3 regions of the Lactobacillus fornicalis genome follow, and region 1 is predicted to be linked to each of the others. Evidence: a T-box and tRNA genes for the amino acid it is inferred to sense, from the RefSeq annotation. Region 1 holds a T-box; the other regions hold tRNA genes.

Region 1 (11,298 bases):
AGATATTTAATTAATCCATCTGGCCGATTTGTTATTGGAGGTCCTAAGGGAGATTCTGGTTTAACTGGTAGAAAGATAATTGTTGATACATATGGTGGATATGCACGTCATGGTGGTGGTGCTTTTTCTGGTAAAGATGCGACTAAAGTGGATCGTAGTGCTAGTTACGCAGCTAGATATGTTGCCAAAAACATTGTGGCGGCTGGACTTGCCAAAAAATGTGAAGTTCAATTAGCTTATGCCATCGGAGTAGCCCACCCTGTTTCTGTTCGAATTGATACAGAAGGAACTGGTAAAGTAGCAAATGATGTTTTAGTAAAGGCTGTTAGGGCAGTATTCGATTTAAGACCTGCAGGAATTATTGAAATGCTTAATTTAAGACGCCCGATTTACCGTCAAACTGCTGCTTATGGACATTTCGGCAGAACTGATATTGATTTACCTTGGGAAAGAACCGATAAAACCCAAGCTCTTTTAGACTTTATTAAAGAAAATTAGAAGGTCAAATAAATGGGAAAAAGAAGAATTGCGATTGTCACTTTTGCTATCTTTTTGACTACTTTTATGAGTGCAGTTGAGGGGACTATTGTTTCAACTGCTATGCCAACCATTGTTTCTGATTTAGATGGACTAGAAATTATGAACTGGGTTGTTTCAACCTTTTTGTTAATGACTGCAATTTCAACTCCATTATATGGTAAAATGGCTGACCGTTTTGGAAGAAAACCAGTATTTTTATTTGGAATTTTTGTTTTTGTACTTGGCTCTTGTTTATGTGGGCTTTCACAAAATATGCTCCAATTGATTATTTTTAGAGTTGTTCAAGGGTTAGGTTCTGGTGCGATTCAGCCAGTTGCAATTACAATGCTTGCTGACATGTATCCCCTAAATAAACGTGCCAAAATGATAGGTCTAAATTCAAGTTTTTGGGGATTAGCATCAGTAATTGCCCCACTACTTGGAGGATTTATTGTTCAACATCTTACTTGGCATTGGGTATTTTATATTAATTTACCTTTTGGAATTTTGGCATTTTTATTAATTAGCTTCTTCTTTAAAGAAGAAATTACTCCTAAAGAAGGAAAATTGGATCTTCAAGGGACAATTTTTTTAGTTAGCTTTTTATTAGCATTTATGCTCTTTTTACAAGGGCTAAGTGAAAAGTATTCAATCTTAATCTTAGGGATTTTAATAGTTTTAAGTTGTGCATCTTTGGTACTTTTTAAGAAAGCTGAGCAAAAGGCAGCCGATCCACTTATGCCACTTGAAATGTTTAGAAATAAAGAGTTTGTTGCTCAAAATGCAATCACTTTACTTATTATGGGAGTAGTAATAGGCTTAGAGTTTTATTTACCAACGTGGATGCAAGGTATAAATGGATTATCAGCATCTATTGCAGGTTTTGCAGTAACACCTAGTGCGCTTATGTGGGTGGTTGGCTCATTTGTTGTAGGTAATTTAATGACCAAATTAGGTTCTAAAAAGTTAATTGCATATTCAATAGTACTTTTACTTATAGCAAATTTAAGTTTGATAATAATACCAAGATATACTCCATTTTGGGTATTTTGTACTATTACTTTTTTCCATGGTCTAACATTTGGTGCAATTACTACAACTACCCAAGTTAAAAGTCAGGTAATTGTTGGTAAAGAGAATATAGGAGTGGCTACTGCTTTTAATACTCTTATGAAATATTTAGGTCAAACTATTATGGTTTCAATTTATGGAATTGTCTTTAATAGTGTAATGGCTAATAAGTTGGCTCAATATCCCAAATTAAATATGTCGATGATGAATAAGGTGGTTAACTCACAAAAGGTACATCAGTTGGCAAGTAATTTAATACCAGACTTGCGAAATGTTTTACATATCAGCTTGCAGAGTGTTTATATTACGAGTTTTATTGTGATTATATTAGCATTAATAATTAATCAAACTTATAGAGAGAAATAACAAAAAAGGTGTGTGATTTGATTAATCACGCACCTTTTTTTGTTGAGTAATTTTAGTTCTAAATATTAATAATCCTAACAAGAAGAAAGTTATTGCTTCAATAAATCCACCGACTACATCACTTGGATAATGAACGTGGACATAAATACGACTCATTCCAATAATGAAAGGAAGTATTGGGAGAGTGATTAATAATAATCGCTTCAATATACCTTTTTTCATTAACACGATGACAACTACTATCAAAACTAGGCAGATTGACATACTTCCAGCTGAGTGTCCACTAGGAAATGAATAACCAGTTGCCTTTACTAAATGTGGAACTGTTGGACGTGGACGCTGGACAATATGCTTTAATAGCCAATTATTTCCATTAGCAGTTACCATTACAAAAGTACTAAAACTTGCTAATGCATATTTCTTTTTAAAAAGTAAAAATATTACTAAGACTACGGTGTATCCAATGACTACAGGAGTATTAGCTAGAACTGTTAAATGCTTCAAAATAAATAATTCAGTTTTGTTTTGATTAGCAATTAAACTTATAAATAGTTTGTCGAACCCTTTAATAAAACTTGCTTGATAAGCAACACTGAATACCCAAAATACATAAAAAGCACAAGAAAAGAGGGTTAAGATGCTAAAACGAATAAGATTATTTTTTTCTTTCATATCAATATTCACCTTTGTTAAAATTAAGCTTATGTGGTAAATTATAATTATTGTCAATAAGATAATAAAGGGTAAGGAGTAGTAAAAATTAACTGCTTGTTTAGAGAAAAGTCGGTTGGTGAAAGACTTTAAGTAGGATTTTGAACTCGCCTTTTTACGAGCCCGTAGTTTGGTATCGCTTTAAGATACTATTGAGTGTCATGTTTATTCATGGAACTTAGGTGGTACCGCGATGTTTCGTCCTATGATTTTTTCATAGGACTTTTTTATTTAGGAGGTATTTATGTATAACCACAAAGTAGTTGAAAAGAAGTGGCAAAAGTATTGGGCAGAACATAATACTTTTAAAACCGGCACAGATCCAAAGAAGAAAAATTATTATGCCTTGGATATGTTCCCATTTCCATCTGGTAAAGGACTTCACGTAGGTCACCCAGAAGGATATACTGCAACTGATATTGTTTCAAGAATGAAGCGCGCACAAGGCTACAACGTGCTTCACCCAATGGGGTGGGATGCATTTGGGTTGCCAACTGAACAATATGCTTTAAAGACTGGACAAGACCCAGCAGTTGTAACTGATGAAAATATTGCTAACTTTAAGAAACAACTTAATATGTTGGGCTTTTCTTATGATTGGGACCGTGAAGTTAAGACTAGTGATCCTAATTACTATAAGTGGACTCAATGGGTTTTTGAACAAATGTATAAGATGGGACTTGCTTATGAAGCAGAAGTTCCAGTTAACTGGTCTCCAGATTTAGGGACAGTTGTAGCTAACGAAGAAATCGTTGATGGCAAAACTGAACGTGGTGGTTATCCAGTATACCGTCGTAATATGCGCCAATGGATGCTTAAAATGACAGCTTATGCTGATAGACTTTTAGAAGACTTAGATGAGTTAGATTGGCCAGAACCAGTTAAGGAAATGCAAAGAAACTGGATTGGTCGGTCTGAAGGAGCTCAAGTTCGTTTTAAGATTAAAGATAGCGATAAGAACTTTGAAGTATATACTACCCGTCCAGACACTTTATATGGCGTTTGTTACACTGTATTAGCTCCAGAAAATCCACTTGTTAAGGAAATTACCACTCCTGAACAAAAAGCGGCTGTTGAAGCTTATATCAAAGAAGTTGAATCTAAGTCAGATCTTGAAAGAACTGATTTGAACAAGGATAAGACCGGTGTATTTACCGGAGCATTTGCAATTAACCCTGTAAATGGTGAAGAAGTACCAGTTTGGATTGGGGATTATGTTTTAGCAAGCTATGGTACTGGTGCTGTTATGGCAGTTCCAGCTCATGACCAAAGAGATTATGAATTTGCTAAAAAGCATGATTTACCAATTAAACGTGTTATTGAAGGTGGCGACTTGGATAAAGAAGCCTTTGTCGATGATGGTGTACACGTAAATAGTGATATCTTAAATGGCTTGAATATTGAAGATGCTAAGAAGAAGATTATTGCCTACCTTGAAGAACATAACTTAGGTGAAGCTAAAGTTAATTACAAACTTCGTGACTGGGACTTCAGTCGTCAAAGATACTGGGGTGAACCAATTCCAGTAATTCACTGGGAAGATGGTGAAACTACTTTAGTTCCTGAAGATGAGTTACCATTAGTATTGCCACATGCCACTGATATCAAGCCAAGTGGAACTCCGGAAAGTCCTCTTGCTAACTTAACTGATTGGGTAAATGTTGTTGATGAAAATGGTCGAAAAGGTAAGCGCGAAACTAATACTATGCCTAATTGGGCTGGATCTTCATGGTATTACTTACGTTATGTCGATCCACACAACAATGAAAAGTTAGGTGACTATGAATTATTTAAGAAGTGGTTACCAGTTGACTTATACATTGGTGGTGCAGAACATGCTGTGCGTCACTTGTTATACGCTAGATTTTGGCACAAGGTTCTTTATGATTTGGGTGTTGTGCCAACTAAAGAACCATTCCAACGTCTATACAATCAAGGTTTAATCTTGAAAGATCATGATAAGATGAGCAAATCAAAGGGTAACGTTGTTAACCCTGATGAAGTAATTGAAGAATATGGTGCTGATTCACTTAGAACTTACGAAATGTTTATGGGGCCATTAGATGCTTCAATTGATTGGGATGATAATGGTCCAGCTTCAACTAAAAAGTTCTTAGACCGGGTATGGCGTTTATTTGTAAATGATTTAGACTTAGATCCAATTGTTAGCGATAAAGTAGTTGAAGAAAATGATGGCAGTTTAGACAAGATATACAACCAAACTGTTAAGAAAGTTACCGAAGACTTCGAAAGCTTACACTTTAATACTGCTATTTCACAAATGATGGTCTTTGTAAATGAAGCACAAAAGGCTAAAACAATCCCTATGGAATATGCAGAAGGCTTTGTAAAATTGCTTGCACCTGTTGCTCCTCATATGATGGAAGAAATTTGGCAAGTTTTGGGTCACAACGAAAGTATCTCTTATGCTGAATGGCCAAAATTTGATCCAGAAAAATTAGTTGAATCAACAGTTGAAATTATGGTTCAAGTTAACGGTAAGTTACGTGGTAAGTTTTCAGCAGCAAAAGATGCAGCAAAAGATGAACTTGAAAAAGCTGCTATGGCAGATCACCATGTTCCAAAATTCCTTGAAGGTAAGGATGTAAAGAAGGTTATTGTAATTCCAAACAAGATTGTTAATATTGTGGCTAAATAGGTTAATTTTTTCCTAAATAGAGCTAATTCTATTAGATTGTATTTTTTAGATAGTAGAATTAATACATAACATTCTTGAATGGGAAAAAGTATGAAAAATAAAAATATAGAAAATAAAGATTCTCAGGCCCAACTTTTAAAAGGCTCTGCTTGGATGACAGCTGGTTCGATTCTTTCACGAATTTTAGGTGCATTATACATTATTCCTTGGTATGCATGGATGGGGAAAGATGGTAATTTAGCTAATGCCATAACTGCACAAAGCTATAATATTTATAGTTTATTTATAATAGTTTCAACTGCAGGTATTCCTGGTGCAGTTGCCAAGCAAATAGCCAAATATAATGCTTTAAATGAGTATGGCGTATCTCGTAAATTATTTCATCGTGGCTTGCTCTTAATGATTGGCTTTGGAATTGTTTGTGCGGGCTTAATGTTTGGACTGGCTCCAATATTAGCTGGACAAGATCCAAGACAAATTCCTGTGTTAAAAAGCTTATCTTATGCAATATTAATTATTCCTTTAATGAGTATCATGCGTGGGTATTTTCAAGGGTTTAATGATATGATGCCGAGTGCTTTATCGCAGTTTATTGAACAGCTTGCTCGAGTGGCATGGATGCTTATGACTGCATATGTCATTATGAAGATGCAAGACGGAAATTATTTGCGAGCAGTTACCCAATCTAATTTAGCTGCGGCAATTGGTGCGATGTTTGGAATTTTACTTTTGGTTTACTATTATCAAAAGCAAAAAAGAGAAATGGATGATTTGGTTGAAAATTCTAATAATGAACTTCAAGTTTCGACTAATAGCTTATTATTAGAAATAGTACAACAATCTATTCCTTTTATTATTATTGATTCAGGAATTAACATTTTTCAGTTAGTGGATCAATATACATTCCATCCAATCATGGCTAGCTTTGTACATGCTAGTTTTGACCAAATTGAAAGTATGTATGCTTTGTTTGGACTAAATGCTAATAAGCTGATTATGATTATTGTCTCTTTGTCAACAGCAATGGCAGTTACTGCAATACCACTTTTATCAGGTGCTAGAGCAAGAAGAGACTATCAGGATATTCGGAAACAAATTGAAAACACATTAGAGTTATTCTTTTTCTTTATGATTCCATCTGCTTTCGGGATGGCAGCTATTAGTACTCCAATTTATACTATCTTTTATGGTTTTGATCCTGTGGGTAGCAACGTGTTATTCATTGCATCATTTACAGCTATCATTTTAGGACTATTTACTGTTTTGATGGCTGTTCAACAAGGATTATCAGAAAACATACTCGCCATAAAATATTTAGTAGTTGGCTTAATTATTAAATGTATCATCCAATATCCACTTATCCGCTTGTTCCAGATTAATGGGCCATTACTTGCGACTGATTTAGCTTTTATGTTTACAATTTTGCTTTCATTGAAGCATTTAAAAGTAGCCTTTCATTTCAACTTTAAAAGAACGAAGCGTCGCTTTATTGGAATCGTAAGTTTTTCAGCAATAATGTTTATAGTAATTTTTGCTTTACAGTTTATTCTGGGAAGATTCATTCCGGCTGATCGCCGAGTTACTGCAATGATTCTGGTTGGAATTTGTGTTGGAGTTGGAATTCTAGTTTATGCGTTCTTAGCTTTAATTAGCGGATTAGCGCATAGTATTTTAGGACCTAAAATTAGCAAATTAGAAAGAAAATTACATATCAATTACTATAATCCTAAACACTAAAAGCCTGCCTAAGTGCGGGCTTTTTTTGTAAGTTAATAGAAAAGAGTAATTAATGATGAAGAAAATACTAAAGATATTCTACTGTATAGTAGCTTGTTTAACTTTGACGGCTTGCTCTTCAACAAAAAAAGCAGAAAAAAGCGCTAGTAGCGTACCTGCTACAAATGCTAAACAAGCTGATAAAAGAGTAGTTACTTTCTTTTTTCATGGTTGGGGTTCAAGCATTAATGCTGAAAAGCAGATGGTAAATGCGGCTAAAAAAGCTGGTGTTACTAAAGATGTCTTGACTGTAATAGTTGATTCAAATGGAGTAGCTCATATTCAAAATGCTATTTCTAAGCAAGCAAAAAATCCAATTGTAAAAGTTGGATATTTGGATAACGAAAATACTAATTATCATACAGATGCTAAGTATGCTTATGCAGCGATTATGGCTGTACAAAAGCAATATCATTATAAGAAAATGAATTTAGTAGGCCATTCAATGGGAAATATGAGTATTATGTACTTGTTGATGGATTATGGAAAAAGAAAAAGTTTGCCTAAGTTGGAAAAACAGGTAGATATAGCAGGCCATTTCAATGGGATTATTGCCTATGATAAAACCTCTTATACTACCTTGAATCATGATGGTAAGCCTGAACAAATGAATAATATTTACAAGGAATTGCTAAAGATGAGATCTCTATATCCTAAAGGGGTATCAGTTTTAAATATTTATGGTAATTTAAATGATGGAAGTAATTCTGATGGTATAGTATCAAATGTATCTTCACGCTCACTCAAGTATTTAATTGCACCTCATGTTAAATCCTATACAGAAAAAGAAATTTTAGGGAAAATGGGTCAACATAGTAAGCTTCATGAAAATAAACAAGTAGATCAGGTGTTGATTAAGTTTTTATGGAATAAATAATTGATTGCATACTAAAAGGGATGATGTTTTTACGCATCATCCCTTTTACGCATCCTTTAAGCATTCTTTTCAGGTAAAACCTTATTCATAATAATTGCAATAATAGCACCAATTGCTACAGGGGAGTCAAATAAGAACTTTAAAAATTGAGGAAGATGTGTTGTTGCTGAACTAGGTAAGAAAATTAGTGCTAAAGCAAATACAAGTGGGATACCAACAACATACATTTCACGTTCGTTAAAATCATAATTCTTAATAACTCTAAAACCACTTAACATAATAATGATAGTTACAATGGCAAATACGCCACCAATAACAGCAGCTGGAATAGCATTGATTAAAGCGGAGAGTTTTCCAATGAAAGACAGAATAACAAACCAAACACCAGCAAAAACGAACACTTTTCTACTTGCTACTCCAGTAATTGAAATAACACCGGCATTTGTAGAGTAACCAGTAACTGGTGTAGCACCACCAAGTGCTGCTAAAATACAACCTACACCTTCACCAATAACTCCATGGTTAATTTGCTTATCAGAAAGTGGTTCATCAATAACTGAGCTTACTGCAAACCAAGTCCCGGTAGTTTCTGCAAGAAGAACCATATAAATGATTAACATGGTGAGAATTGTGGACCAAGAAAAACTTAAATGATAATTAATAAAGGCAATATGAGGGATGCTAAATAATGGTGCTGAACTAACTGAAGATAAATTTAAAACGCCCATAAATGAAGCAAAAACACAACCAACAAATAAAGCGATAATAACTGAAGCAATTCTGAAGAATTTACCCCATTTTGGTAAATAATCGGAAATCATGGAACAGAAGATTAAGGTAATACCAGTAATAATTGCTAAAGTAATATTTTGACTTAGAGAAGGACCATTTTTTGTCACGGTATAAATATTGTCTTTTAAAGCGGAAGGAATTAAGCTAAGTCCTACAATTGTAATGATTGTTCCACTGACTAGTGGAGGAATAAAAGTTTTAACTATCCACTGGTAAACACCTAAAAAACCAAAAAGAGTAACAATAATAGCACCTACTAAACATGCCCCTAGAACGCTACCCATTTTTCCACTTGTACCTAGATAAATTCCAATTATAGCTCCAATTGGAACAAACGATGGACCTTGACATACTGGAAGTTTCATAAAGAACAACACTTGTACAAGTGTTGCCAATCCTGCACCTAAAAATGTTGATTGAATTAACCCAGAAGCATCGCTACTAGAAAGTGCTAAGCTAGTCGCAATAATAAATGGAGGAACATAAACATCCATTGCTAGGACGTGCTGCAATCCTAAAATAATTGCTTGAGAGGTTGGAACATTTTGATCTGGACCGATGGTTAAATTACCGTTTTTGTTTGCCATTTTTTACTCCTTATAGTTGATTTTGATATACCTTTTTTCCTTGAACAAAAACTGCTTTAATTGATGGTGAATTTGTTAAATATAGTGCTTTTTGCCATAAACTATCTTGATTATCAAAGCCACCATAAGTTGGCAAGGTTGATAAATCAATAACTTGAGCATCAAAAGAATAGTCCTTTTTAAATAATCCTAGTTTTAGTTTTAAAGCTTGACCACCTCCGACTGTTGCGTGCCAAAAGGCTTTAGCGAGAGTGATGCGACTATTTGCTTTACCACGTTTTTCACTAGGTAAGGAACTGTCGACACCATCTTCTAACAATCTTGATACAATGACTGCTTGGCGTAAGTTGTCATAAATACTTGGACTAAATCCTCCAGAAATGTCGGACCCTAAACCGATATTTATTCCTAACCGTTGGAATTTTGCTACAGGTAACACACTATTAGCAAAATAGGCGTTAGAAATTGGACAATGAGCAATTGAGGTACCTGTTTCAGCGAAAATATTTGCTCCAGTGGTATCTAATTTTACACAGTGTGCCATAATACTTCTTGGACCTAATAAGCCAAAGCTTTTAAGCATTTCTGCATCACTTTTTCCAAACCGATTAAAAACATAGCTGTCTTCCCAATCGCTTTCACTACAATGAGATTGAACGTAGTAGTTATGTGTTTGGGCTAATTCTCCTAAATTTTTGAGTGTTGAATCAGTACAACTAGGAATAAAGCGGGGTGTGATGACAGGATAAATTCCTTGCAGGGTATTTTGAGCTAGTTTTTCAACTTCTTTACAAAAATCTTCTGTTTCTAACAAAGCAGCTTGACTACTTTCATCACGATAATAGTCAGGTGTTTGATCGGGATTATCCATTACCACTTTTCCGACAAATGCTCGCTGTCCTTTCTTTGCACAAATTTTTGCTAAGCTAAGACTTGTATTTTTATTAGCTGAGGCAAAATAGAGTGCAGTAGTTGTCCCATGAGCTAAAAGAGTATCAACCAAGTTGTTATAAACTTCTTTTGAAAATTCGGGATTTGAGTATTTAGACTCAAGAGGGAAAGTACAGTTGTCAAGCCAATCATAAAGAGGACTATCAAGCGCCACACCAGCTTGTGGCCATTGTGGGGCATGGATGTGTAAATCTATAAAGCCTGGTAATATCAACTTACTATCATCAAAAGCTATTAATCTTTCTTCCTTTTTTGCTTGTTTAAGCTTTTCTTGATAGGTTGCGTCAGTGGGTTTAAGTAAAAACTGAATGATTCCACTTCTATCTAAACCAATTAATGCATGATTTGTGAACTCCACTTTGCCATATTCGGGAGGATGGCAAATATTTGCTAGTATATATTTGCTTATGTTCATATTTGCTCTTTTTTTTAATAACTTATAGGTGTATTATACATTTAATTTAGGACTAAATACAAACCATTTTTAATTAAAGTAAATATAATATACGTGATTAATGAGGAAGAATCATATTGTAATTTCTTTTCAGTTTGATTACTCAAAAGATTTCCTTGCTATAAATCGGTATAATGGTATATACTGAAACACTTGGCTTTTGGTGGAGGAATAGTAATGAAAAAAGCAAAATTTAAGCTAGATAAAACTTTTATAATTGGATTACTTGCGATAGTAGTTGTTCTAGTTATAGGAACGGTATATATTGTTAAGACTAACGATATATCATCGGAAAATTCGAAGACTTTACAAACGACAAAGGTTAGCAATAACACAAAAAAAGTGGCTCCATCGGCAAAGGATAATGTAAAAAATCAACATTTAATAATTAATGTAGATGATAATGTAGAAAATGTTACGATCAATAATGTAAATACCTTAGTTAATAAAAATAATACTGATTTGAAAAAACTTAATTGCTATCAATTTGGTGTATGTGTTGTAAGTTTTGTAAGTAAAAGTATCCATAATCCTA
Region 2 (11,298 bases), on a different contig from region 1:
GATGGATGAAACTTACTTTAAGGAGCATGTTTCTGATTATAGTGTTTATGCCCGTGTGAGTCCTGAACACAAGGTTAAGATTGTTAAAGCATGGCAGGCTAATGAAAAGATTGTGGCTATGACTGGTGATGGTGTAAATGATGCACCAAGTTTGAAACAAGCGGATATTGGTATTGGTATGGGAATTACTGGTACTGAAGTTTCAAAAGGCGCTAGTGATATGATTTTAGCAGATGACAATTTTGCAACAATTGTAGAAGCCGTTAAACAAGGTAGAAAAGTATTTTCAAATATTCAAAAAGCCATTCTTTATTTAATGAGTTGTAATGTTGGGGAAGTTTTGACTGTTTTCATTATGACTATTATGGGTTGGGATGTATTACAACCTGTACAACTTTTATGGATTAACTTAGTTACTGATTCACTACCTGCTATTGCATTAGGGGTGGAACCTGTTGAAGATGGCATTATGAATCGAAAACCACGTGGTAGAAAGTCTAATTTCTTTAGTGGTGGTGTTGCAAGTTCGATTGTTTATCAAGGTATTTTAGAAGGTGTATTAGTTTTAATTGTATATACACTAGGTCTCCATATTGGACCACATGTTGCTGATCCTAAGCTTCAACACGGGGATGCTTTGACAATGGCATTTTTAACCTTAGGTTTAATCCAATTATTCCATGCATTTAATTCTAAATATGTTCACCAATCAATTTTTAGAAAGCACACTTTCCAAAATAAATGGTTTAATTGGGCAATTGTAATTTCTGCAATTATTATGGCTGCAGTTGAATTGCCTTTCTTAACTAACGTATTTAAAGTTACAGAATTAGATTTAGATCAATGGTTAGCTGTTTTGGGAACAGGCTGCTTGATGATAATTATTGTTGAGCTAGTTAAGCTTGTGCAGAGACGAATGGGAAAAGAATAATTACAACATTGATATATAATTTTTTAGACAACTGAAAGGTTGTCTTTTTTGTTGTAAAATAAATTTATTATGAATGAAGTAGAACTATTAAAACTGATTAGGAAAATATCTTTAGAATCATTTAGTTATCCATTTAATGGAAAAGCAAAAATTAATTATCGCTTCAAAACAACAGGTGGACGCTATCATTTAAAAGATCGTCATATTGAAATTAATGCTCATTTTTTAAAAAAAGAATATCGAAAGGATTTAATTGGTATTATCAAGCATGAATTATGTCATTATTATCTTCATACTCATCAGATGGGGTATAAACATCAAAATAGAGATTTCAAAATTCTGCTAAAGCAAGTAGGTGGAAGCCGCTATGCACCAGATATTGGCTTAGCAAAGAAGATAAAATATACCTATCAATGTACTAATTGCCATAAGTTATACTATCGAATTAGGCGGATTGACTTAAAAAAGTATGTTTGTGGAAAATGACATCATAAATTAATACTCTTAAAATGAAAAAACACTTGCATTAAATTACTGATTCGTGTATCATAATAGGAGTGTTGCGGGCGTGGCGGAATGGCAGACGCGCAAGACTAAGGATCTTGTGATCGCTTTTAGATCGTGGAAGTTCGAGTCTTCTCGCCCGCATACAGTTAGGAAGTTGTGTAAGCAGCTTCCTTTTTTGTTTATCATTTGTACAAGAAAAAGAGGCATTACTATACAAAATAGCATCTTTTTTATAGAATTATTTTGGATGGAATTTCAAAGTGAAAAATCAAAAGGCTAGAAATTTAGCAATTAGTGCAATTTTTTTTGCACTTCTGTTGCTAGAATTATTTATTCCTAATATTGGAAATATATATTTATTTCCAGCCATGCCTGCTGTGACAACTATTCCTTTAACAATTGCAATATATAGTGTATTGTTAGGTGCTAGAGCAGGAATGGGGTTGGGAATAGTATGGGGCGTAATTAGTATGTTTTTAGCTTATACACGTCCGACTAGTTTAGTAAGTATATTTCTTTTTCAAAATCCAATTATTGCAATAATTCCTAGAGCTTTATCTGGATACTTAGCAGGGATAGTTGCTTTAAAAAATAATAGATTATACTATTGTTTATCAGGATTAATTAGCTCATTGACTAACACAGTTTTTGTGATTATTTTAGCCAGTGTAATTCTTACTGGAAATCAAGAGCTTTTGGCACATCTAGGACATACTAATGGAAATTTATTGGTTCTTTTAACATCTGCTTTGGCTTTTAATGGGATATTAGAAGCTATATTTAGTGCAATATTAGCCCCAATAATTTTAAAACCGTTGATTAAAATAATGCAGTATAAATAGAAATCAGGATAAAAATGGCACGTTCACGATCTCGAGTAAAAAAAACAACATTAACTTTAGTTAAAGTCTTTGGAGTACTACTTATTTTAGTAGTGGCTTTTGTTTGTTTTCGTTATTATCGTAGACAAGCGATTAATAACGAATTAATTCGCCAAGAACAATTAGCTAGAGAACAAGCAGCAGCTAAGGAGCTGAAAATTAAAACTGATTTTATAAAAAAAATAGGCCCAATTGCTCAAAAAGCGGATCAAGGTTTTGCGCTTTTACCTAGTATTACAATTGCTCAAGCTTGTTTAGAAAGTAATTATGGGCAAAGCGAATTGTCTCAAAAATATAATAATTTATTTGGTGTAAAAAGCAGTGATCCTAATACATCCAAAACTTTGTCTACTAAGGAGTATGTAAATGGTAAATGGATTACGGTAAAAGCTAGTTTTCAAATTTATGATTCATATGAATCTTCAATTCAAGCCCATGCTAGGTTATTTCAAAATGGTACTACTTGGAATAAAGATCAGTATCAACATGTATTAGCAGCAAAAGATTATAAAAGTCAAGCTAAAGCACTAGTTACGGATGGTTACGCAACAGATCCTGATTATGCTACTAAGTTAATTAACTTAATTGAACAGTTTAATTTAAATAAGTATGACAACTAATCTTTTATTTTTACTAGACTTCTTCGTTAACGAAGAAGTCTTTTTTCGTTATAATGATAAACGTGTTAATTTAGTGAAAGGGAAAAATTTATGAGTCGCGAAACGATTTTAAAAGGGTTAAACCCTCAACAACAAGAAGCCGTTGAAACTACAGAAGGACCACTTTTAGTAGTTGCAGGAGCTGGTAGTGGTAAAACTAGTGTTTTGACAAGAAGAATTGCTTACCTCGTTGAAGAAAAGGGAGTTGCCCCTTGGAATATCTTAGCTATTACCTTTACTAATAAAGCAGCTACTGAAATGAAAGAACGTGTCCAAAAGCTATTAGGACCTGCCGGTCAAGATGTTTGGATGTCAACTTTTCATGCCCTTTGTGTTAGGATTTTACGTCGGGATGCAGATAAAATTGGTTATTCTCGCAATTTTTCAATCGCTGATTCTAGTGAACAGGTTACTTTAATCAAACATATTGAAAAAGATTTAAATATTAATCCTAAGCAATATAATCCTAGAGCTATTCTGAGTGCAATTTCGAATGCCAAAAATGATTTGCTCAATCCTAAAGATTTTGAATCAGCTAGTGGAAATCGACCTTTTGATCAGGTTGTCAGTGAGATTTATAAAGAATATCAAAAAAGATTAGTTCAAGACCAAATTATGGATTTTGATGATTTAATTATGCAAACTTTAGTCTTATTTCAAAAAGATAAAGCTACTTTGCATTATTATCAAAATAAATTCCGTTATTTATTAGTTGATGAATACCAGGATACTAATGAAGCTCAATATCAACTTTGTCGGTTATTAGCTGCTCAATACAGCAATGTTTGTGTAGTTGGTGATGGTGATCAATCCATTTATGGCTGGCGTGGAGCTAATATGGAAAACATTTTGAATTTTGAAAAAGATTATAAAGAAAAGGGTGTCCACACGGTTAAATTAGAGCAAAATTATCGATCTACTGGCCATATTTTAAGTGCAGCTAATGCTGTTATAAAAAATAATCAAAATCGAAAAGCTAAAAAGCTTTGGACAGATCAGGGGGCTGGAGAAAAGATAACCTATTATAGGGCTCAAAGTGATGTAGATGAAGCAATTTTTGTTATTTCCAAAATCACTGAAGCAGTTAAAGCAGGAAAAAGAGATTATAAAGATTTTGCAATTCTGTATCGGACTAATGCACAATCACGTGGTTTTGAAGAATCTTTAGTAAAGTCGAATATTCCTTATCAAATTGTTGGTGGCCACAAGTTCTATGATAGAAAAGAAATTAAAGATATTTTGGCCTACTTAAAATTAGTTGCTAATACGAGTGACTCAATGAGTTTTAACCGAATAGTTAATATGCCCAAACGTGGTATTGGAGCTGCTACTGTTGAAAAATTATTGACTTTTGCTAATGAACGAAGAATTGGAGTAGGTGATGCACTTTCTAACTTAGAATTAGTTCCTGTTTCAGCAGCAGCAAGTAAAAAATTAGCTGACTTTAATGCTAAATTGGTTGATTGCGTGTCTTATGCTCAAGATGCAAGTCATACTGTAACCGGATTAACTGAAAAGATTTTAGAAGATTTTGGCTATACTGAAGCGCTCAAAAAAGAAAAAACGTTGGAAAGTGCTAGTCGATTAGAAAACTTAGATGAATTCCTTACGGTAACTAAGCGCTTTGATGATAATTTTGAAGCAGAAGATGATGAAAGCTTGCCAATTAATGATTTTCTAAGTGAAGTAACATTACTTAGTGATCAAGATGATATTGAAGATGATGGAAATCAAGTGACTTTGATGACGCTCCATGCGGCTAAGGGGTTAGAATTTCCAGTAGTCTTTTTAGTAGGAATGGAAGATGGAATTTTCCCATTGTCACGTGCTATGCTTGAAGAAGATCAACTTGAAGAAGAAAGACGCTTGGCTTATGTTGGGATAACTCGTGCCAGAGAGAAATTATATTTAACCAATGCTTTTTCTAGAACGATGTATGGAAAAACAACCTCAAATCCAGCTTCTAGATTTGTCCAAGAAATTAAGCCTGAAGACTTAGAAACAGAATATGCAGGCGGCTTCAATAAACAAAGGGCCAATTCAGTATCTTCCACTAGTAGTATTCCATTCTTTAATAAAGATGAACGTGCAAGAAGTCAAGTTTATACGTCTAAGACAGCAGCTAAAGCTAGTGGTGCTGTAGGTGCTGAAAAAGAGGGGTGGAATGTAGGAGACCAAGTCACTCACAAGGCATGGGGAAAAGGTGTTGTAGTTAAAGTTAATGGCACTGGTGAAGATATGGAATTGGATATCGCTTTTGAATCTAAAGGAATAAAACGCCTTTTAGCAGCATTTGCCCCAATTAAAAAGGTATAATAAAAATAAAAACGGACAGTTGATATAAGGAGGTTTTATGGCTAAATTGAATAAAAAAAATGCTCAAGAAGAAATTGAAACCTTGCGAAAAAAGTTAAATACTTGGGCTGAACAATATTATGCACAGGATGCTCCGAGTGTTGAAGATGCTGTTTATGATCAGAATTATCAAAAATTAGTAGAACTTGAAAAGCAATTTCCAGAGTTAGTAACCCCTGATTCAATTACGCAACGAGTTGGTGGAGAAATAAAATCAGATTTAGGAAAAGTTGAACATCAAGTTCCGATGCTTTCAATGGGGGACGTCTTTTCCAAAGATGAACTTTTTGAATTTGATCAACGAATTCAAAAATTAGTGGGAGGACCTGTTGCTTATAACGTTGAATTAAAAATTGACGGATTATCTTTATCACTTGAATATGTTGATGGAAAATTAATTCAAGCTTCAACACGTGGTAATGGTCGAATTGGTGAAGATGTAACTAAAAATGTGCAATATATTGATGATATTCCTAAGATTTTGCCTGAAAAACTTACTACAGAAGTACGTGGCGAATGCTATATGGGAAAAGCAGCTTTTTTAAAATTAAATACTGAGCGTGATGAAAATGGAGAAGCAATTTTTGCCAATCCAAGAAATGCGGCTGCAGGAAGTTTGCGTCAACTTGATCCAAAAGTTACCAAAAAGCGAAATTTAAGTACATTTATCTATACTTGGGTAAATCCTCCTAAGGAAATTACTAGTCAACATCAAGCAATACAACAAATGTCCAAGTTAGGATTCCATACTAATGAAACTGGAAGAAAATTAGCTAATTTAGATGAAGTTTTTGCATATATTGATGAATACACTAGTAAAAGAGATAGCTTGAGCTACGGAATAGATGGAATTGTTTTAAAAGTTGATGATTTAACTTTACAAAAGCAATTAGGCAATACTGTTAAGGTACCACGATGGGAAATCGCTTATAAATTCCCACCTGAAGAACAAGAAACTATAGTTCATGAAATTGTTTGGACAGTGGGAAGAACAGGGGTAGTAACACCAACTGCGGTGATGGATCCTGTTGAATTAGCAGGAACAACTGTGTCAAGAGCTGTACTGCACAATCCTGATTTGCTTAAACAAAAAGATGTGAGAATAGGCGATACTGTTAAACTGCATAAAGCAGGTGACATAATTCCTGAAATTTCAGAGGTTGTTTTAAGTAAAAGACCAGCTAATAGTCAAGTATATGAGATTCCAACCGAATGTCCATCTTGTGGACAAAGTTTGGTTCACTTGGAAGGAGAAGTTGCACTACGATGCATTAATCCAGCTTGCCCAGCTCAAATTGAAGAAGGAATTATCCACTTTGCTTCACGGCCAGCTATGGATATTATGGGCCTGGGACCGAAAATTGTTCGACAGCTAATTCAACATGATTTAGTTAAAGATGTTGCAGATTTATATCATTTAACTGCAGATGATTTAGCAGAACTTGATCATTTTGGTGATAAATCTATTAGTAATTTGCTTACAGCGATTGATAATTCTAGACAAAATTCAGTAGAATTACTATTAAATGGGCTGGGAATTGATCATGTAGGTGCTAAGGCAGCACTATTAATCGTCCAAAGATTTAAAAACTTAAATAAGATTATGCAAGCAAGCGTGTCAGATTTAACAGCAATTGATACAATAGGAGAGACGATTGCGGAATCAATTACTACTTACTTTGCACAAGCTAGTGTTCAAAAATTAGTTCAAGAACTAATTGATAGTGGAGTAAATATTGATTATTTAGGTGAAGATGTGTCTGAGGAAGAAATTGTTGATAATTTCTTTAAAAATAAGACTGTAGTTTTAACTGGAAAATTGGCACATTTTACTAGAAGTGAATTTACTAAAAAGCTTGAAAGCCTTGGAGCAAAAGTTACAAGTTCAGTTTCTAAAAAGACTGATTATGTTATCTATGGAACAGATGCTGGTTCTAAACTTACTAAGGCTGAAAGCTTAAAGATTGCACTTTTGACTGAAGAAGAAGCAATCGAAAAAATTCAATAAAAGGGATTATGATTGTGAAAAAGTTTTTACAAATAGCTTTGTTGGCATCATCGATGCTTGTGTTAGCGGGTTGTGGTCGATTAGGAGATTCAGATTTAGCTAATAATGCTACAACCACTAATAATAAAACTAAAAAGTATCAAACAACATCAACTAATAGTGGTTATACTGTTTTATTAAAAAATGGGAAATATGTAACTAGTTCAACTTCTGGACTTACGTCAAGTGATCTTGATAATACAGTTGATAGTGAAGCGCTAGAACGTGGTTTAGTCAATTTAGACAAAAATGTATTTTCAACGAATAAATATGTTTTTCAAGAAGGACAAAAATTATCTAGTTCTACTATTTCTTCTTGGCTAATGAGAGAATCTAAATCATATCCAGATGGCCTCAATCCTAAAAATAATGGTAAAACAGGTGAAACAACCCGAAACCCCGTTATTTTAAATCAAATTTTGGAACAAGATTTTTTAACCGGCTCAGGATCAAATTATAAATTATCTGGTATTTCTTTGGGCTTAGCACTTAATTCTATTGATTATTATCAAAAGACAACTGGTGGACCACAATATTCAAGTAATATTTCTCGATCTAAACAAGAGGAATATGGAAAAGAAACAGCTGATAAAATAGTAGCTAGACTACGTAAGAAAAAGGAAATGAAAAATATTCCGATAATGATTTCTCTCTTTTCAAAGACTAGTCAAGACTCATTAGTTGGTGGAACTTTCTTTGCATATGGCGTAGCAGAGGGTAATAGTAGTAAAATAACTAATTGGAAGTCTGTTTCCGAAAAGAGCCAGGTCTTGCCAACTGTAAATAATGAATCACCTGTTAATAGTGATGATGCTTCAGCCTTTAATAGTTTTAAATCAGCTATTGAAGATTATTTCCCTAACTTGAGTGGGGTTGTAGCAACAGTTCGCTATCAAAATGACAAATTAACTCAGGAGAACATTCAAATTACAACGCAATTTTATGGTTACGTTCAAATTCAAAGTTTTACAAGATTAGTGCAATCAGAGGCTAAAAAATATTTAGCCAAAGATGTACCAATTGAAATAAAAATAAGTTCAGTTAATGATGTCCAGGCAATTGTTTATAAAAACAGTGGCGATGATAGTTATAGCTCACATATATATGGTGGCGAATAAGGAGGTAAAATAGTGGAAATTACAAAAGAAGAAATCAAGCACGTAGCTGCTTTGTCACGGCTTGAATTTAAAGATGAAGAGTTAGATCAATTTACTTCCCAAATGGGAAAGATTATTGAAATGGCTGAACAATTGGGAGAAGTTAATACAGAAGGTGTTCCTGAAACGACTCAAGTAGTTGATCGTGATACAGTTTATCGCGAAGATAAGCCAGAACATTGGCAAGATCGTAAGGAAATGCTTAAAAACGTTCCCGAAACTAGTGATGGCTTCATTAAGGTGCCAGTAATTATTGATAAGGACGATAACGATTAATGAATTACTTAAACGAAACTATTGACTCTTTAAACCAAAAATTAGCTAATGGTGAAGTTTCAGCTCAAGAATTAGCCGATAAAACTATTGCTAATATCAAAGAAACTGACAAAAAGATTAATGCTTTTATTACTGTTGATGAAGATGCAAAGGCAAGTGAAAACTTGGATTTTGCAAATAAGTTAGCAGGTGTTCCAATTGCAATTAAAGATAATATTGTAACTAATGGTCTTAAAACTACCGCTGCAAGTCATATTTTGGATAACTTTATTCCAGTCTATGATGCTACTGTTGTGTCTAAGCTTAAAAAAGCTGGTGCAACTGTCGTTGGTAAAACTAACTTAGACGAATTTGCAATGGGTTCAAGTAATGAAAACTCATACTTTGGCGCAGTACATAATCCATGGAATTTAGATAAGGTGCCAGGCGGTTCATCTGGTGGTTCTGCAGCAGCAGTTGCTAGTGGTGAAATTGTGGCTGCCCTTGGTTCAGATACAGGTGGTTCAATTCGTCAGCCTGCAGCATTCAACGGTATTTTTGGTATTAAGCCAACTTATGGCCGAGTATCACGTTGGGGCTTGATTGCATTTGCTTCATCACTTGATCAAATTGGTGTTTTAACTAAGCGAGTTCAAGATGCAGCAGAAGTTTTAAACGTTATTAGTGGTGCAGATGAACATGATTCAACTGTTTCTGAAAAAACTGTACCTGACTTTACCAAGGCGTTAGGCCAAGATGTTAAAGGCTTGCGAGTTGCGGTTCCTAAGGAATACATGAGTGATGCAGTTGATGAAGGCGTTCGTAAAGCGATTCAAGAACAAATTGATTTTCTTAAGGAAAACGGTGCCATCATTAATGAAGTGTCACTTCCTCACACTAAATACGTTGTCCCAACTTACTGTATCATCGCTTCAAGTGAAGCTAGTTCAAATCTTCAAAGATATGATGGTATTCGTTACGGTTACCGTGCTAAGGATACTAAAAACTTGCTTGATGTTTATGTAAAATCTCGTTCAGAAGGTTTTGGTGATGAAGTTAAGCGCCGGATTATGCTAGGTTCATTTGCTTTGTCAGCGGGTTCATATGATAAGTTCTTCAGACAAGCAAGTAAGGTAAGAACTTTAATTTGCCGTGACTTTGACAAAATTTTTGAAGATAACGACGTAATTGTTGGACCAACAACTACTGAACCAGCATTTGAAATTGGTTCAGAAGTTAAGGACCCAATTAAGATGTACAATAACGATATTTTGACTATTTCTGCAAATATGTCTGGTGTTCCAGCTGCTAGTGTTCCTGCAGGTCTAGTTAATGGTATGCCTGTTGGTTTACAAATTATGGCTAAGAGATTTGATGAAGAATCTGTTTTGCGTGTTGCTGACTTTATTGAACGTAACAACAAATTTTATGAAAAGAAACCAGCTGGATTGGAGGATTAATTAATGAATTTTAAATCAACTATCGGTCTTGAAGTTCACTTTGAGTTAAAAACAAAGAGTAAGATTTTCTCTCCATCACCAGTAACTTATGGTGCAGAACCTAACTCAGAAGCTAATGTTATTGACTGGGGTTATCCAGGTGTTCTTCCTAAGCTTAATAAAGAAGTTTATCGCTTGGGCTTGATGGTAGCCTTAGCTACTCACTCAGAAATTACGCCTGTTACTCATTTTGATCGTAAAAATTATTACTACCCAGATAACCCTAAGGCTTATCAAATTACCCAATTCTTTGAACCACTTGCTAGAAATGGTTATGTGGAAATTGAAGTTCGTGGTAAAAAGAAGCGAATAGGTATCCACGAAATGCACATCGAAGAAGATGCCGGTAAGAACACTCACGGTACTAACGGCTTTTCATATGTTGACTTAAACCGTCAAGGGGTACCACTACTTGAAGTTGTTTCTGAACCAGATATGGAAGATCCAGAAGAAGCATACGCATATCTTGAAAAGTTACGTAAGATTGTTCAATTTACTGGTGCCAGTGACGTTAAGATGGAAGAAGGATCAATGCGTGTTGATACTAACATCTCAATTCGTCCAGCTGGTCAAAAAGAATTGGGTACTAAGGTTGAAATGAAGAACCTTAATTCATTTGAACACGTACGTTTATCACTTGCATACGAAGAAAAGCGTCAACAAGAAGTGCTTTTATCAGGTGGTAAGGTTCAACTTTCAACTCGTCGTTTTGATGAAAATAGTGGTAAGACTGTGCTTGAACGTGTTAAGGAAGGAAACGCAGACTACCGTTACTTCCCTGAACCTGATATTGCTCCATATCACATTAAGCAAGACTGGATTGATGAAATTAAGGCAGTTTTGCCTAAGAGTGCAGAAGAGCGTCGCACTGATTACATTAACAAGTTAGGCCTTAAGCCTTACGATGCAGATGTCATTTTGCAAACTAAGGAAGCTAGTGACTTCTTTGATAAGGCAATGGAAGCAGGAGCAGATCCACAAATGACTGCGAACTGGATGAATACCCA
Region 3 (11,298 bases), on a different contig from region 1:
TCGCAGCAGAAATTTGCCAACATGAGATGGACCATTTAGAAGGAATATTAATTTAGCAAGAATAGTTATTGATAACTAAAAAATAGGGTTTTATTATGTTAGGCATAACATGAGATTTTTAGGGTGACAACATTATAATGAATAAAGAAAGAATCAAGGTTATAATACCTTATTTTATTATTTTAGTAGCTAGCCTAGGTACATTATTACCACAGATAGCTTTTCATGCGACTATTTTGGGATCAGATACTGTTTTTCACTGGTCCCGTTTTTATGATATAAAGATGCAATTGGCTAATGGCAGTTTTAATTGGTTTCAGATGAATTATACATTTCAACAAACTGGACAAATTGTTAATGCTTTTTATGGGCCTTTGTTTGCTTGGTTAAATGGTGTATTACTTTTTATTACTAATAATTGGTTTCAATATCAAATTGTTTCTGGCTTAATTCTTTTGCTTATTTCCGGAATTGGAATATATCGGATGTGCTTAAAGGTTAATTGCCCTAGTTACCTGGGGGTAATATTGGCTATTTTATATAACAATGTTGGAATGATTCCAGTCTGGCTAATTGGGAGCAATTTTTCTGCTTGGGGTGCGGCTTTAATGCCGTATCTTTGTATTCAAATAGTTAATCTATTAGAAGAGAAAAAGAATCCTTATCATTGGCAAGTCGTTACTTTGATTTTTGCAATAGTAGCTAATATCCACCTTCTTTCCTTTATTTTATTGGCTTTAGCATTTTGCCCATTCTTATTTTTAAGTTTTATTAGAACAACAAATAAAGGGCTTTTCATTTTAGGATTAGTAAAATCTGCTCTTTGGGGAATTGGATTGACAGGCACAATCTGGGGTTGTTTTTTGTTAGTTTATAGGACAAACAAAATATCAAGTCCTGGGACATTTGATTTAGCAGGAGCAACCATCCACTTATCACCTAAAGGAGTTGCTTTAAAAGACTTTCTAATTGCTGTTGCAATCTTGTTTTTGTTGCAAATATTACTAGCAATTATTACTTTTAAGCTGAATATAAATAATTTTTATATTACTTTTGTTGGGACACTCTTTTTGCTGTTGGCTACTAATTGGTTAATTAATTGGAGTACGGTACAGAAAATCTTTCCAGGATTAGGTTCATCATTCCAGTTTCCATTTAGGTTTACAATTGTTTTTTATGCTTTGTTTATGCTGGGCTTAGCATATAGTAGTCAGCTTTTATTTAAAAATACAAAATATGGAAAGTGGATATACACAATTAGTATTGCTTTAGTAACAATTTTTGCATATCAGGAAACTTTTTCTTGGGTGCAAAGAACTTCTTCACAAACTAATTCAGTGATGATATATTCTCCTAAATCAAAAGTTTTTAATGAGCAACAAGTAGAAGCTTTTGGTAATAAGCCAGGTCAATTATTCAGATATTATCTCAACATAAAGCCGGACTATTTGCCAGTAACAAATAAAAAATTGAATCCTAACGATGTAAGAGATTTATATGAAAAATTTATAAAAGATGATTATATAAAATATCAACATCGAGTATTAAAAAATGGCTCTTTAGAGTTGAAATGGAATAGTTCTAAAAAAGAAAAGATTACTTTACCGTTAATAATGTATCAACAATCAGAATTGATAGTTAATGGAAAGAGGTTAACCCATCTGCAAAAAACAGAAATCGGTAATCCTGTAGTACAAAGTAAAATAGGTGTAAATAATGCGATTTTATCATTTAGGGTTCCTCTTTGGTTTAATTTATTGATTGTTGTTAATTTTGCTAGTTGGATATTGTTTATAGCAACATTTTGTTTTAAGAGAAAATAAAAAATTCTAGGATATAGAAATATATCCTAGAATTTTTTTATTTCATTTCATATTGTGATTTTCCTGAAACTTTACCATCAGTAAAAGTGATGTTGAAATTGGCACCAACGCTACCTTTAATACCAGAAGTGTATTCCCATACTTCTGATTTATAGCCTGCTAAATCTGTAATGGTATAACCATTAGGTTCTCCTAATTTCTTTTTGACATCATCTTGTGATTGCCCATCAGATATTGCCTCAAAATCGCTCAGTGATAACTTCTTAGAACGATTTACTTTTAAACCACTGATACTTTTGACTACCGCATGATCATTGTCAAAATTAATTGTAATGTTTGAAGCAAAACTACCATTATCTACACTATCCCAAGTTAGCAGCTCTGTTTTTATATTTTCAACTGTCGATGAACTAGTTGATGCTTCTTTTTTTCCAAATAACTTTCTGATTGTTTCCTTACTATCACCATTTGAGGATGATAAGTTAATTTTGTTGAAGTTTGTCAAAGAAACTAGATTACCGTTACTTGAACTCTTCGAAGAAGAACTTGCATTTGATGAGCTAGTTGAATTAGAAGTGTTTTTTCCAAATGTTGAACTTGCAGCTCCCACCAAAATTAATACTACTAGCCAAAACCAAATTCTTTTATAAATTGGCTTCTTTTTGTTTTCTTCTTTTTTCATAAAAAGACCTCCTAAATATTTAAAATCAACTATTTTGACTATAGCAAGAGGCCTAGATAGCAACAAGCAACTTATAGTTGCAGTTACGCAACTTATAAGTGCATTTAGCTGAGTATTTCCTGGGTAATAAAAAAGCTCTAACATATGTTAGAGCTACTATGCCTCAAACAGGAGTCGAACCTGCACTCTGTTGCCAGAACAGCGACCTGAACGCTGCGCGTCTGCCTATTCCGCCATTGAGGCTTTTAATTACGTTATTTATCATACCAAATTTTTGCTAAAATGTAAGTAGTTATAATATTTATGAGGCGAATTATGATAGAAATTTCTGATAAAGTGGTTAGATCCACAATTTTTAAGCGCCCTAGCAATTCATATAAAGGAATGTATGGACGTGTTTTGCTAATTGGGGGAAATCTCAATTTTGGTGGAGCGATTATTATGTCAGCTGAAGCTACTGTTAATTCGGGTGCAGGACTAACCAGTGTTGCAACTGATATTAATAACTTATGTTCATTGCATAGTCGTATTCCAGAAGTTATGTTTATAGACTGGCGAGATACAAAATTAGTTGAAGCAATTGAAAACTCCGATGTAATTGCAATTGGCCCTGGTTTGGGACTTGATGCACAAGCAAAATTGTTATTGAAGTTAGTAAAAAATACAGTTAAAAGCACACAAACTGTTATTTTAGATGCCAGTGCGTTGGATTGGTTGGCTGAAGATTATACCTTATTGCCTGTTAATGCAAAGAAGATAGTGTTAACTCCTCATCAAAAAGAATGGGAGCGAGTTAGTCAGATAAAGATTCCATTTCAAGAAGATGGGGATAATTTTGCAGTTCTGAAATCATTGTTTCCAGATAATAATGGAATTTTGGTTTTAAAATCTAATCACACTAAAATTTATGACTGCTTTGGGAAAGTTTATCAAAACCCATTAGGCAATCCTGGTATGGCAACAGGAGGAATGGGGGATACATTAACAGGAATATTAGCTGGTTTTTGTGGTCAGTTTTCTGCTAAGATAGAAACGGTTGCAAGTGCTGTTTATTTGCATTCTTTGGCTGGGGATGAACTATTCAAGAAGCGTTATGTGGTTTTACCAACCCAACTTAGTGCTAAAATTCCCCAACTTATGAAACAATTTTCATTAGAATAAGAGGTAAGAAAGTGAAACGATTCTTTAAAGCAATTATTTGTTTATTGAGCTTTTTGCTAGTTAGTTCGTTAGCTTTAACTGCTGGAACTGTATCTGCAAGCACTAGTATTAATAACATAAATGCAGATGAAGTTAATTTAGATGTTAAAGCTGCGATTACAATTGATAAAAAAACAGGTGAAGTTTTATATGCAAAAAATGCAGCTCAAGCTTTGCCGATTGCTTCAATGTCTAAATTAATTACAATTTATCTAACATTACAAGCTATCAAAGATGGTAAGCTTAGTTGGAATCAAAAATTGACTCCTACTAAGAACATAGTAAAGTTGAGCAATAATTCAGATTATTCAAATGTTCCATTGCAAGAAAAACATCAATATACAGTTAAACAACTATATGAAGCATCACTAATTGAATCAGCTAATGGTGCAGTAATGATGTTGGCACAGGCTGTTTATGGAAGTCAGGAAAATGCTGTAAATCAAATGAGAACGCTTCTAAAAAAATGGAACATTACTGATGCTCAAATATATACCACATGTGGTTTGAAAAATGGTGAAGTAGGTTCAGATGCATATCCTGGAGCTGGTAAAAATGTTGAAAATGAGATTCCAGCAGTTGGTGTTGCCAAAATAGTTGACCATTTATTGACTGATTATCCTGAAATACTTAATACTTCTAAATTAGCTGAACTAGATTTTAAGGATGGATCAACTGTAACTAAAATGCAAAACTGGAACTGGATGTTAAAAGGACTATCACAGTATGATAGTGCATATCCTTTGGATGGCTTGAAAACAGGTACTAGTGAAAAAGCTGGGGCTTGTTTTGCAGGGACTTTAAAATATAAAGGTCGCAGATTAATTACCATTGTTATGGGTGCTAAGCATGCAGATGGTACAGATCCAAGTCGGTTTACACAAACTAAAAAAATGCTTGACTATGTATATAACAATTATCAATTATACATTTATAAGAAAGGTACACAATTAACCAATCTTAAAGGAATCAAAGTAAATGATGGAAACCAAAAGATTGCTAATTTAGTGGTTAAAAAAGATACTGGAATTTGGCAAAAGACAAGTTCTACAGGAAAATTAGCATTTTCTAAATCAGCAATTGAGGCACCAATTAAGAAGGGCCAACTAGCAGGTTACTATCTGTTTACTAATAACCCAAGCATTTATTCAAGTAAGGGCACCAAATTAGCTGCTACAGTTCGTGAAAATATTGACCAAGCTAATATTTTTGTTAGAATATGGCATTTTTTCTTTAAGTAAAATATGATATATAAGCACTAGAGTTTCTGTTTTTTTAGTAGTATACTTTTATCGTTTAAAGAGGAGGAGTATAGTATGAAAAAATTTGGAATATCAAGTGCTTTTTTGTTGGCCTTAACTCCGTTATTCTTCAGTGCCCAATCTGTTAAAGCGGCAGAAAGTTCTGAAAACATTGAAAGTGCTAAAATAAATGAATCAGTAAAGGTTCAACCTATTAGAGAAGTTATAAAAATTAAATACAATGGGTTGGGTGGTGTAGCAGTTTGGAAAAGTTATAGCTATGCTTCTGGACTAACTGGTTCTTATTTAGGAAATAATACGCGGTGGCAAGCTTTTGCGATTGCGACAAACACAGATGGAACTAAGTGGTATAACTTAGGTGGAAATCAATGGGTGAAGTCAGATTATGTTATTTCCGATTCGAATCTAGGTACTGTAAAAAGTGAAACTAATCAGCCTGTAACCTCATTAAAACCTGAAAATGCTAAGATAGAAAATCAAACTGGTGTAGTCAAAATTAAGTATGATGGCTTAGGTGGTGTAGCAGTTTGGAAAAGTTATGATACTAATCAAGGTTTAACAGGTCAATACTTACCTAAAGATAGTTCTTGGCAATATTTTAAAGTTGCAACTACAAATAATGGAACTAAGTGGTATAACTTAGGCGGAAATCAATGGGTGAAGTCAGATTATGCTATTGAAAAATCACATTCAAATGTAGATGTAATTGAAAAAAGTACGCAACAACAGCCAGTTGTAATCCCGCAGACATTAAAAAATCAAACAGGTGTAGTTAAAATTAAGTATGATGGTTTAGGTGGTGTAGCAGTTTGGAAAAGCTATAATACTAGTCAAGGTTTAACAGGTCATTATTTACCTAAAGATAGTTCTTGGCAATATTTTAAAATAGCTGTAATGAAAGATGGAACTAAGTGGTATAACTTAGGCGGAAATCAATGGGTAAAGTCCGATTATGTTGTTGATAAATCCCAGCCAAATGGCGAAACAACAAAAAAGCAAGAGGCTGGACAGTCAACTGTAGCACCTGCTAATTTAGAAAATAGAAATGGTGTAATAAGAATTAACTATAATGGTTTAGGCGGCGTGGCAGTTTGGAAAAGTTATGATACTAATCAAGGCATAACAGGTCATTATTTGTCAAAGGGAAGTTCCTGGCAATATTTTAAAGTAGCTACAATGAAAGATGGAACTAAGTGGTATAACTTAGGTGGAAATCAATGGGTAAAGTCCGACTATGCAATTGATCTTTCAGTACCTAAAAAAGAGAATGTTACGCCAGTACAAAAATCTAATGATGGGATGAATGTTCAAGATCAGACAGGAGTTTTGAGTATAAATTATTCTGGTCTTGGAGGTGTAGCAGTTTGGAAAAACTATGATACGATGCAAGGTTTAACTGGGAGCTATTTACGTAATGGAAGTTCTTGGCAATATTTCAAAGTTGCAGTAGCAGCTAATGGTGCTAAGTGGTACAACTTAGGTGGAAACCAATGGGTAATGGGACAGTACGTTTCCTTGAAATATGAAAATCCTACTGGATTAAATGGAAATATTGTCAAAGATGGCAACCGATATATTTTTAAAAATAACACTGGTGAAGTATTAACTGGAACAATAATTAATGGAAAGCAAACCTTTATTACAGATCCATATGGTGGAATCTATTACGTTCAAAATGACGCTCCAGTTATTAGTCAGCTCCCTGAACTGCCTACAGGTTGTGAAATGACTGCTGTTACTATGATGCTTCAATATGCAGGAGCAAATGTAAGTAAGTTACAAGTTGCTAATGAAACACCACGTAGTAGTAATGGAAATTATGGGTTTGTTGGTAGCCCTTATTCTTCAACTGGTTGGTGGGTATTTCCAACTGGAATCGCACCAGTAGTTAATAAGCACTTAGGTACAAGTCAAGTCATGACTGGTGCAAGTATAGATGCTATTAAAGATAAGTTAATTCACGGTCATTTAGTTGTAGTTTGGGTAGCTAATATGAATGGTTTCATTAATCATGCTCTTACCTTAACTGGCTATAATAATAACGGTACTTTATATTACAATAACCCATGGACTGGCAAAAAAGAAAGTATGTCAGTAAATGAATTTATGGGGAAATGGACTCTTGATCAAAAGAGAGCATTGAGCTACTAAAAGAATGTTTTGGTAGCCAAAAAAACAAAAGCCTGTTATAATGGCACGTGAATAAAAGTCAAAAGTAGTAGCCATGAAAGCTTTAAGCGAGTCTGTGTTGGTGGAAGACAGATAGTGGAAGTGGTGAAGGCGTGTTTGATTATCATTAATGTTAATAAACAAAGCGGATGTTATCATCAAGTAGAGTGGTACCGCGGGTTAATACTCGTCTCTTTCTAGTCTAACTAGAAGGAGACTTTTTTATTTGTGAGGTGTAGATATGGACTTTAAACAAAAAGTAGTTGAATTGATTTCTTCTCAAGTTGAATTACCAAAGGAAAAAATTAATAGTTTGATTGAGCGCCCTAAGAATCCAGAAATGGGTGATTATGCTTTCCCAGCATTTATTCTTGCTAAAACTTTACACAAGAATCCAGCAGAAATTGCCAAAGCTATAGTAGCAAATTTATCTGATGATAATTTTGAAAAAATTCAAGCTGTGGGGCCTTATGTTAACTTTTCAATTAAGAAATCAGCTTTGATTTCTCAAACTTTAGAAGAAGTTTTGGTTAAGAAGAACAATTATGGTAACCAAAATTTGGGTAGTGGTAATGTTGCAATTGATATGTCTAGTCCTAATATTGCTAAGCCAATGTCAATGGGGCATCTTCGTTCTACTGTAATTGGTAACTCAATTGCTAAAATTTTGACTAAGGTTGGCTATACTCCTATAAAAATTAACCACTTAGGAGATTATGGAACTCAATTTGGAAAATTAATTACTGCATATAAGTTATGGGGTAATGAAGAAGATGTTAAAAAAGATCCAATTAATAGTTTGTTCCACTACTATGTAAAATTCCATGAAGTTGCTGAAGAAAAGCCTGAGCTTGAAGATGAAGGTCGTGCATGGTTTAAGAAACTTGAAGGTGGCGATTCTGAAGCTGTTAAGCTTTGGAACTGGTTTAGAAAGGTTTCTTTACAAGAATTTAACCGAATTTACAAGAAGTTAAATGTTGAGTTTGATTCATACCATGGTGAAGCATTTTACAATGACAAGATGGATGCAATTGTTGATGAATTACGTCAAAAAGACCTCCTTGTTGAATCTCGTGGGGCTCAAGTTGTAGATTTAGGCCCAGATAAAAATCCAGCTATGATTTTAAAATCTGATGGTACAAGTATCTATACTACCCGTGATTTAACTGCAGCAGAATATCGTAAAAAGCACTATGATTTTGTTCAAGCACTTTATGTGGTAGGTAATGAACAATCTGCATATTTCGAACAACTTAAAGAAGTTTTGAAAAAGATGGGCCATGAATGGGCTGATGATATCCATCATATTCCATTTGGCTTGATTACCCAAGGTGGTAAGAAGCTTTCAACACGTAAGGGGAATGTCGTATTTTTAGATAAAGTTTTGGAAGATGCAGTTGAACTTGCCATGAAGCAAATTGAAACGAAGAATCCTAGCTTGCCAAATAAAGAACAAGTTGCTAATGAAGTAGGTATTGGTGCCGTTGTTTTCCATGATTTAAAGAATGATCGTTTAGATGCTTTCGATTTCAACCTTGAAGAAGTGGTTCGTTTCGAAGGAGAAACAGGTCCTTATGTACAATACACTAATGCCCGTGCTCAAAGTATTTTGAGAAAAGCTAACCAAATTGTTACAATTGATGAACTTGATTTAAGTGATGAATGGGCATTTGCAGTAGCCAAAGATTTAGCAGACTTCCCAGCAGTTTTAGCAAAAGCAAGTGAAAAATATGAACCATCAATTATTGCTAAATTTGCATTAAAACTTGCTAAGCACTTCAACAAGTACTATGCAAACGTTCGTATTCTTGACGAAGATGACCAATTAGCTGCCCGTTTAGCTTTAGTTAAAGCAACTTCAATTGTTTTGACAGAAAGTTTGCATTTATTAGGGGTAGCCGCTCCAAAAGAAATGTAAGTCTAGACCTTGTTAATATTGGAACTTGTGTGTAGAATATAACTTGTAGAATTTCTAGGAGGTATATCAATGGCTTATTTTGACAATGGTAATGAAATTTTTAAAGAAGCTCGTAAGCACCACTATGCAGTTGGTGCCTACAACACTAACAACTTGGAATGGACTCGTGCAGAATTACGTGCTGCAGAAGAAACTAGAACTCCATTATTGATTCAAGTTTCTACTGGTGCTGCTAAGTACATGGGTGGCTACAAGTTCGTTAAGGACATGGTTGCTGACCAAATGGACGCAATGAACATCTCAGTTCCAGTTATTTTGAACTTGGACCACGGTGACTTTGAATCAGCTAAGGAATGTATTAAGCTTGGTTACTCATCAGTTATGTTTGATGGTCACGCACTTCCAACTGAAGAAAACTTGGCTAAGACTAAGGAAATCGTTAAGTTAGCCCACGAACGTGGTATTTCTGTTGAAGCTGAAATTGGTAAGATTGGTGAAAACCAAGGCGGTGGTGAATTAGCATCAGTTGAAGACGCTAAGGCATTCGTTGCTGCAGGTGTTGACAAGCTTGCTTGTGGTATTGGTAACATCCACGGTGTTTACCCAGCAGATTGGAAGGGTCTTAACTTTGACCGTTTGAAGGAAATTGCTGAAGCAGTTCCAGATACTCCACTTGTACTTCACGGTGGTTCAGGTATTCCTCAAGACCAAATTGAAAAGGCTATTCAACTTGGTATTGCTAAGATCAACATTAACACTGAATTCCAATTAGCATTCCAAGAAGCTACTCGTGATTACATTATGTCTGAAAAGGACCTTGACAAGGATCACAAGGGTTATGACCCACGTAAGCTTTTATTACCAGGTACTGAAGCTATTACCGCTAAGATGAAGGAAATGATTTCTTGGATGGGTACTAAGACTATCGATGATGAACTTAAAGATGCATCATTTGACCGTTCTTCATTAAACGAAGAATAATCTTAATTATTACCCTATTAAAGAAGACTATCCATTTGGATAGTCTTTTTTGTTTGGCAAAGTGACTTTTAATGTATCAAAAGTAAATGGAGAAATTAAGCTCAGTTCATATGCTGTTAAGGCTAAAGCTTCCCCATTAAAATCGGGATTATATAGAGGATCACCAATAATTGGTAAGTTTATACTTGCCAAATGGACTCTAATTTGATGTGTTCGGCCTGTTTCTAAGGTTAATTTTAATGTCATAGTGTTTTGGATTGAATTGCGTGCAATGACTTGATAATGAGTAATTGCCTTTAAGCCATTATCGTCAACAATTCGTTTACGTTGATCATTGGGATCTTGAGCAATAGGTAAATCAATTGTCCCTTGATTAGGGATGTTTTTTAACTTAACTGTCGCATAATAGTTGCGTTTCATTATTTTAGTAGTCAGTTGCCGATTTAAAATTGGGACAACTGCAGGATTTTTGGCAAACAATAATAAACCATTAGTGAGCATATCTAAGCGATGAATGATATAAGGGGTATAACCTAAATAAGTTGTTACATCATTCATAGCAGTATCTGTTTCGAATAAGTTGGGATGGGTCTTTTGATTACTAGGTTTATTAATTACGAGGATATTTTTGTCTTCATAAATGATTGTGGGTAGATGGCCACTTGGAGTTATAGAGTGTTGCTGATTTTCTACATGGGTAAGCATAATTGAATACTCATCATTGGGAAATACTAATTCATTGAAGTTACGGTAGTTCCCATTAATCAATATCTTCTTTTCAATTCGCAAAAAATGACGCCATTTTCTAGGAATCAAAAGCTGTCTAAGTAAGTCATTAACTGAAACTGGTTCGTTATTTGGGTATTTATTAGTAAATCTATAAGTTGACATAATATTTATAAAAAATCTTCAGCTTTCTGGTTTAATTTGGTGAATGTGCTAAAATCAAACTGATTACCTAAAAGGAGAATATAGATGAGGGAATATTCACGAAATAAAAAGGCAAATCCTGTTTGGCTTTTTATCAAAAATTTTAATCACCGTTTTCAAGTGATTAGATGGCTAATTTTAGTATTTTTAACCGTGATTTTAATCACATCATCTTATTATACAATTAAGGTTAAAACTTCCAATATAGCAAATTTAAAAGCTTCTCTAGCAACAACTACTCAAATATATGATGCTAGTGGACAAAAAGCAGGAAATCTTTATTCACAAAAGGGAACCTTTGTGGAATTGGATAAAATATCGCCTTATATGCAA

What was found. The T-box of region 1 lies ahead of leuS (leucine--tRNA ligase). A T-box ahead of a tRNA ligase gene usually reads a tRNA of that ligase, here a tRNA-Leu.
Region 2: it encodes a tRNA-Leu, which carries the amino acid that the T-box ahead of leuS (leucine--tRNA ligase) is inferred to sense. The anticodon was not compared.
Region 3: it encodes a tRNA-Leu, which carries the amino acid that the T-box ahead of leuS (leucine--tRNA ligase) is inferred to sense. The anticodon was not compared.

Annotation. Positions count from the first base shown of each region.
Region 1 covers NZ_JBLTIM010000007.1:1,196-12,493, forward strand. Annotated here, with positions in the region: gene metK (methionine adenosyltransferase) at 1-498, shown strand, start outside; gene ACNDLV_RS02165 (MDR family MFS transporter) at 511-1,956, shown strand; gene ACNDLV_RS02170 (phosphatase PAP2 family protein) at 1,978-2,628, opposite strand; T-box leader at 2,693-2,876, shown strand; gene leuS (leucine--tRNA ligase) at 2,912-5,326, shown strand; gene ACNDLV_RS02180 (putative polysaccharide biosynthesis protein) at 5,417-7,063, shown strand; gene ACNDLV_RS02185 (alpha/beta hydrolase) at 7,119-7,979, shown strand; gene ACNDLV_RS02190 (uracil-xanthine permease family protein) at 8,036-9,358, opposite strand; gene ACNDLV_RS02195 (amidohydrolase family protein) at 9,369-10,724, opposite strand; gene ACNDLV_RS02200 (hypothetical protein) at 10,941-11,298, shown strand, end outside.
Region 2 covers NZ_JBLTIM010000010.1:20,463-31,760, forward strand. Annotated here, with positions in the region: gene ACNDLV_RS03080 (calcium-translocating P-type ATPase, PMCA-type) at 1-931, shown strand, start outside; gene ACNDLV_RS03085 (SprT family protein) at 1,001-1,417, shown strand; tRNA gene ACNDLV_RS03090 (tRNA-Leu) at 1,494-1,579, shown strand; gene ACNDLV_RS03095 (ECF transporter S component) at 1,699-2,280, shown strand; gene ACNDLV_RS03100 (glycoside hydrolase family 73 protein) at 2,295-2,939, shown strand; gene pcrA (DNA helicase PcrA) at 3,030-5,294, shown strand; gene ligA (NAD-dependent DNA ligase LigA) at 5,332-7,341, shown strand; gene ACNDLV_RS03115 (CamS family sex pheromone protein) at 7,356-8,498, shown strand; gene gatC (Asp-tRNA(Asn)/Glu-tRNA(Gln) amidotransferase subunit GatC) at 8,511-8,813, shown strand; gene gatA (Asp-tRNA(Asn)/Glu-tRNA(Gln) amidotransferase subunit GatA) at 8,813-10,252, shown strand; gene gatB (Asp-tRNA(Asn)/Glu-tRNA(Gln) amidotransferase subunit GatB) at 10,256-11,298, shown strand, end outside.
Region 3 covers NZ_JBLTIM010000038.1:4,195-15,492, forward strand. Annotated here, with positions in the region: gene ACNDLV_RS07155 (peptide deformylase) at 1-56, shown strand, start outside; gene ACNDLV_RS07160 (putative glycosyltransferase family protein) at 138-1,823, shown strand; gene ACNDLV_RS07165 (DUF3862 domain-containing protein) at 1,861-2,505, opposite strand; tRNA gene ACNDLV_RS07170 (tRNA-Leu) at 2,665-2,748, opposite strand; gene ACNDLV_RS07175 (NAD(P)H-hydrate dehydratase) at 2,821-3,666, shown strand; gene ACNDLV_RS07180 (serine hydrolase) at 3,678-4,946, shown strand; gene ACNDLV_RS07185 (C39 family peptidase) at 5,022-7,118, shown strand; gene argS (arginine--tRNA ligase) at 7,378-9,054, shown strand; gene ACNDLV_RS07195 (class II fructose-bisphosphate aldolase) at 9,124-10,035, shown strand; gene ACNDLV_RS07200 (RluA family pseudouridine synthase) at 10,063-10,926, opposite strand; gene ACNDLV_RS07205 (PBP1A family penicillin-binding protein) at 11,011-11,298, shown strand, end outside.